One region of the Pseudomonas hygromyciniae genome, then DNA from elsewhere that is predicted to be linked to it. Evidence: riboswitches for the same ligand, from Rfam matches in the RefSeq annotation. Region 1 holds a riboswitch; the other holds the start of a gene.

Region 1 (3,254 bases):
CTGCACCGATCAAAAATGTGGGAGCGGGCTTGCTCGCGAAAGCGGTGAATCAGTAACAGATGTACTGACTGATCCACCGCTTTCGCGAGCAAGCCCGCTCCCACATTGGTTTTGTGGTGTTGTCGAGTCCTGCTATTTAGCAGCCGACACCCGCCACACCTTATTCCCCCACATCATCCGCCACCAACAACCCGCCCTGCTGATCGATCACCACACCCACCGGCCGGCCCATGGCTTTCTCATCACTGTTGAGAAAGCCGGTCAGCACATCCACCGGTTGCCCCTTCGGCTTGCCCCCCTCAAATGGCACAAAGATCACCTTGTAGCCACTGTGCGGCTTGCGATTCCACGAACCATGCTGGCCGATAAACGCGCCATGGCTAAATTGTGCCGGCAGCGTATTACCTTCAGCGAAGGTCAGTCCTAGGGACGCAGTGTGTGGCCCGACGGCGTAGTCTGGCGCAATGGCCTTGGCTACCAGGTCCGGGTCCTGCGGCGTGACCCGTACATCCACATGTTGGCCGTAGTAACTGAACGGCCAGCCATAGAAGCCGCCATCCTTGACCGAGGTGATGTAGTCCGGCACCAGATCGCTGCCGATTTCATCGCGCTCGTTGACCGCCGTCCACAGCTTGCCGCTTTGCGGCTCCCAGGCCATGCCATTGGGATTGCGCAGCCCGGAGGCAAAAATCCGCTGTTTGCCGCTGGCCCGATCGACTTCCCAGATCGCAGCGCGGCCCTGTTCGGCTTCCAAGCCGTTTTCGCCGACGTTGCTGTTAGAGCCCACGCTCACATACAACTTGCTGCCATCCTTGCTGGCCACCACGTTTTTCGTCCAGTGGTGGTTCAGCGGGCCGCCCGGCAGGTCGATGACCTTGGTGCCTGGCGCCTTGATCGCGGTTTCCCCCGGTTGATAGGGGAAGCGCAGCAGCTTGTCCGAATCGGCCACATACAGATCGTTGCCCACCAGGGTCATGCCAAACGGCGAGTTGAGGTTCTCCAGGAAGACCGTACGGGTTTCCGCCACGCCATCATGGTCGGCATCGCGCAACAGGGTGATGCGGTTCGGGCTGGGCACACCTGCGCCGGCGCGGCCCATGACCTTTTCCATGACCCAGCCGCGAATGCCCTTGGAGTCATCCGGCTTGGGCGGCGCGTTGGTCTCGGCCACCAGCACGTCGCCATTGGGCAATACATACAGCCAGCGCGGGTGGTCCAGGCCTTCGGCGAAGGCGCCGACCTGGGTACCGGCGGCGGCCTGGGGCTTGGCGCCATCGGGCCAGCCAATGGCGGGGGCGATGTTGACGGTGGGGATCAGGGTTTTGTTCGGTTCCGGCAACTTGGGCGAGGGCCCGGTGCCGTCGGAGACCTGCAAGGTTGAGCTTTCCCCGCAGGCGGCGAGTGCGCCTGCGGCCATGATCAGTACGGCGAGTCGGGTCTTGTGCATGTTTTTCTCCTCAATGCCTGTAGTCATAGAGGTACGGTGCGTGGCGATGGTTCAAGTGCGTGGCCGGCTTTAATTGACGCTGTACCCCCAACCCACTAACCTTCGCCGCTTGTTTCAGGTGCTCTGTGACGTACGCGTCGACCGAGTGAAACAGGGAAGCCGGTGAGTGCGCGCACTTTTCTACAGTGCGGCCACGATCCCGGCGCTGCCCCCGCAACGGTAAATGAGTCAAGACGCTGCTTTTGCCACTGTATCGCGTGCGATATGGGAAGGCGCATCGTCGGCCCGCCCTGGTCAACAGGGCGCCACTCATGAGCCCGGAGACCGGCCTGATTCATCCAACAGCATCACGGTGGGCGATGCTTGGCTTCATAGAGATTGTCTTTTCCTGCCCGCCGTTTTTGTCCAGCCCCAACGGAGAGCTGCCATGACTGATTCCCCTGATCGTGACGAACGCCACCTGGCGCGCATGCTGCGCAAAAAAGCGGTGATTGACGAGCGCATTGCCAATTCACCGAATGAATGCGGTTTGCTGCTGGTATTGACCGGCAATGGCAAAGGCAAAAGCAGCTCGGCCTTCGGCATGCTCGCCCGCGCCATGGGCCACGGTATGCAATGTGGCGTGGTGCAGTTCATCAAGGGGCGCAACAGTACCGGTGAAGAGTTGTTCTTCCGCCGCTTCCCCGAACAGGTACGGTTCCACGTGATGGGCGAGGGCTTTACCTGGGAAACCCAGGACCGCCAGCGCGATATCGCCGCCGCCGAAGCGGCCTGGAAAGTCTCCCGGGAAATGTTGCAGGATCCGTCCATCGGCCTGGTGGTGCTGGATGAGCTGAACATTGCGCTCAAGCACGGTTATCTCGACCTGGACCAGGTGTTGAGCGACCTGCAAGCCCGGCCACCGATGCAGCACGTGCTGGTCACCGGTCGCGGCGCCAAGCCAGAGCTGATTGAAATGGCCGACACCGTCACCGAAATGGGCATGCTCAAGCACGCGTTCCAGGCCGGTATCAAGGCACAGAAAGGCATCGAACTTTGAACCAGCCGCGCCATTGCCCTGCCGTGCTGATCGCCGCGCCGGCGTCAGGCCAGGGCAAGACTACCGTCACCGCCGCCCTGGCCCGTTTGCACCGCAACCTAGGGCGCAAGGTCCGGGTGTTCAAATGCGGCCCGGACTTTCTTGACCCGATGATCCATGAGCGCGCCAGCGGCGCGCCGGTCTATCAATTGGACATGTGGATGGTGGGCGAGCAGGAAAGTCGCCGTTTGCTGTGGGAAGCAGCGGGGGAGGCGGACCTGATCCTGATCGAGGGCGTGATGGGCCTTTTCGACGGCACCCCCCTCCAGCGCCGACCTGGCGCGCCACTTTGGCGTGCCGGTACTGGCGGTGATCGACGGCACCGCCATGGCCCAGACCTTTGGCGCCCTGGCGCTGGGGCTGGCGCGTTACCAGGCGGACCTGCCGTTCGCCGGGGTCTTGGCCAACCGCGTCGGGACCGTGCGCCACGCGCAATTGCTCGAAGGCAGCCTGACCGAAGGCCTGCGCTGGTACGGCGCGCTGTCCCGGGAAACCGGGATCGAACTGCCGAGCCGCCACCTGGGCCTGGTGCAGGCCAGCGAGTTGAATGACCTGGACCTGCGCCTGGATGCGGCCGCCGAAGCCCTGGCCGGCAGTTGCGAGGTAGCGCTGCCACCGCCGGTGGAGTTCGCCGCGCCCGAGGTGATCTCGGCCGAGCCACTGCTGGCCGGCGTGCGGATTGCCGTGGCCCGGGATGAAGCCTTTGCCTTCACCTATGGTGCGAGCCTC
Region 2 (3,254 bases), 640 kb from region 1:
AGCGGCAAATAACCCCGCCAGGTCAAACAACAAACATCCAATGTGGGAGCGGGCTTGCTCGCGAAAGCGGTGTGTCAGTCAATACATCGACTGACTGATCCGCCGCTTTCGCGAGCAAGCCCGCTCCCACATTTTTTTGATTGCATTCCAACAGCCAGAACGCCTAAGGCTTGCGCAGCAGGTAAGTATCCATGATCCAGCCATTGGCCTCGCGCGCCGCCTTGCGCACGCGCTCGATTTCCCCGGCCACTTCGGCCACCTTGCCGCTGATCAGGATTTCATCCGGCGTACCCAGGTAAGCGCCCCAGTAGATGTCCATCTGCTGATCCGCGCTCCGGTAAGAGTCCTCGGCATCCAGCATCACCACCAGCGTATCGGCATCACTGGCCTGCCCCGCCGCCAGCCGGCGCCCGGTGGTGATCTCGATGGAGCGGCCGATGCGGTTCAATGGCACCTTATGCTGGGCCGCCAGAACCTGGACGCTGGTGATCCCGGGGATGACCTCGAACTCAAACACGCAGCTGCCACTGGCCAGGATCGCCTGCAGGATACGGATCGTGCTGTCGTACAACGCCGGATCGCCCCAAGCCAGGAAAGCGCCCACTTCACCGTCGGCCATGTGTTCGTTGATCATCCGCTCGAACGTCTGCTGCTTGTCGCGGTTCAGATCCTGCACCGCCGTGGTGTAGTCGATCTCGCCGCGCACACGCTCGGGGCAGTCGGCTTCGACAAAGCGGTAGGCATGCCCGGCGTCGATATAGGTCTGGCAGATTTCCCGGCGCAGGTCGATCAGCTTGTCCTTGCTCTGGCCCTTGTCCATCAGGAAAAACACGTCGGTGCGGTTAAGCGCTTTCACCGCCTGCATCGTGATGTAGTCGGGGTTGCCGGCGCCAATGCCGATGATCAGGATTTTTTTCATGGGGGTGTTCTCTGTGCGGGGCCGGGATTTTGCCATGTTCGCGCCGATCAGGTCTTGTGCGTTTCCAGGCGCAGACGCCAGACGTTGTTGAAGTGCAGTTCGGTGGACGACAGCGGCTCCACATCAATCAGGTAAAACATAGCGATGGGTGCTTGCATGACATGAAGCAAAGCGGCACGAATCACCGATGGGTGCGTCACCGCCAGCACATGGCCGGGCTGCGCTGTGAGGTTTTCCAGCCACTGGCTGACGCGCTCGCACAACTGCAGCACTGACTCGCCACAATGAGGCGCGCTGGCGCTGTCGGTGAGCCAGGTCGTCAGTTCGTCGCGGTCGATGTCATTGATATCCAGGCCGCGCCAATGACCGACATCCATATCGCGCAACCCGTCATCAATCGTCGCGTGCTCACCGAACAGCGTCGCCGTTTGCCGGGTCCTGGTCTCAGGCCCGCACAACAGGCGTGGCGCTTTTTTGAAACGTGCGGCCAGACTCAAGGGCGACGGCGGCGTTTCCAAGGCTTCATCAAGGGCGAAATGCCCACGCTTTTGCGCACGTGTCGCACCATGGCAAATCAGCGTCAATCGGGTGCTCTGCATGGACGTGCGGCTCTGGTGATCAAGCGAAGCAAACATATTACAACGATCCAGACCCACCGGTTCGACCACTAGAGAAGTTGACCAACGGTTGCTGGAATGTTCAGATGCCGCCCTGTTTCAGGTGCCTCATGCCGCCGTGCATGGGGTGAAACGGGAAACCGGTACGCTCGATCGAGCAAGTCCGGTGCTGCCCCCGCAACGGTATTCGCGTGACCCCTTCGACACACCACTGTGGCTAGAACGCCATGGGAAGGTGAAGGGTTCGATACGCGAGAGCCCGGAGACCGGCCTGGAATTTCTGTTTGGCAAAATCCTGCGGTGGGCGGGCATGGGCCGGTATTGGCGTGTGCTCGATACCTTCTCCTGCGTGCTTCTGCGAAGATACTTTTCGAGAAGACTATGATTTTTCAACGCGGCGTCACTTCTGGCCCAACCTTGCTGTTGGGTTGTCTGTTCAGTCCCCTGCTACTCGCTGACAATAGCGCCCTGGAACTCAAGGCACAGACCGTTTCCGCGCCGTCGGTGGAATCCACCACCGTCGCCGACATGGCCCAATACGGCAGCAAAGTCGAGATCGTCACCCGCGAACAGATCGAACGCGCCGGCCCCAGTGCCGATATCACGCGGGCGATGCAGATGTTCATCCCCGGTTTCTACGTGGCCCCGAAAAACGGCCCGTTCGACTACGGCACCTATTCCCTGTTGGGCGGGCGCAATGACGACACCCTGATCCTGCTCGACGGCGTACGCCTGAACAACCGCCTGTACGGTGGCCTGTACCTGGATACCTTGCCGGCCAACGCCGTGGAACGCATCGAAGTGCTCAAGGGCGGCCAGAGCCTGCTGTTCGGCACCCAGGCCGTGGCGGGGGTCATCAACATCGTCACCCGCAGCCCGCAGACGCGCGACGTATCCGGCGAAACCAACCTGGGCGTCGATACCTTTGGCGGTACCACCGGCGACGCCCGGGCCGAGCGAATTTTCAGCAATGGCCTGGGCGACCTGGGCTTGCTGGCCTATGTCAGCCATAACGTGTCCGAGGGCTACCAGCCGTTTCGCAACCGCGACATGAGCAACGTCACTGACAAGAAACGCTCCTACGAAGTCACCACACTCGGCGCCAAGGCCATCCAGTCCTTGGGCGATGACTCGCGCCTGGAGCTGTTTTACCAGTACACCGACGCCAACCTGGACTTCGCCCGCGCCACCCACAACCGCAAGACCACCAACGACCGCGTGCAGCAAATTGCCACGGCGACCTTCGAACAGAGCATCAACGAGCGGCTGAGCTACTTCGTCAAGGGCCATATCAACGACTGGGATACCCGCTACTCACGGATCAACAACACCGCCAACGGCGGCACCGTGGTGCGCAATCACAACGACTACTGGGGCTTTACCGACTGGGGCGTGCAGGCCGAAGGCAAGGCCGAGCTTGCGGGCGGCCATGTGCTGGTGTTCGGTTCCGACAACCAGTGGTTCAAGGGCCAGGACGACGTGCTGGTCATCGATAACAACAAGGCCGAAGCCCACGCCTTGTACACCCAGTTGCGCCCGCAGATCGACGCCCTGCCCGACTGGCACCCGAGCCTTGGCGTGCGCCACGAAACCATGAGCGGCGGCGACAGCGCCACAGTCGGCATGCTCACCTCGCTCTACGACCTCAACGCCAACTGGGCCCTGCGCGGCCAGTACGGTACGGCCTACAAGCTGCCCAATGCCGAGCAACTGTTCGT

Evidence for each region. Region 1 has a riboswitch for cobalamin ahead of cobO (cob(I)yrinic acid a,c-diamide adenosyltransferase). Riboswitches for the same ligand answer to the same signal wherever they lie in the genome.
Region 2: another riboswitch for cobalamin. It lies ahead of JTY93_RS10035 (TonB-dependent receptor plug domain-containing protein); the one in region 1 lies ahead of cobO (cob(I)yrinic acid a,c-diamide adenosyltransferase).

Annotation. Positions count from the first base shown of each region.
Region 1 covers NZ_CP070506.1:1,658,085-1,661,338, forward strand. The annotation lists partial or broken gene JTY93_RS07285 (PQQ-dependent sugar dehydrogenase) at 133-1,447, opposite strand; cobalamin riboswitch at 1,547-1,794, shown strand; gene cobO (cob(I)yrinic acid a,c-diamide adenosyltransferase) at 1,875-2,486, shown strand; partial or broken gene JTY93_RS07295 (cobyrinic acid a,c-diamide synthase CobB) at 2,483-3,254, shown strand, end outside.
Region 2 covers NZ_CP070506.1:2,293,488-2,296,741, reverse strand. The annotation lists gene JTY93_RS10050 (DcrB/PsbP domain-containing protein) at 1-12, shown strand, start outside; gene cobF (precorrin-6A synthase (deacetylating)) at 164-919, opposite strand; gene JTY93_RS10040 (histidine phosphatase family protein) at 967-1,518, opposite strand; cobalamin riboswitch at 1,621-1,825, shown strand; gene JTY93_RS10035 (TonB-dependent receptor plug domain-containing protein) at 1,918-3,254, shown strand, end outside.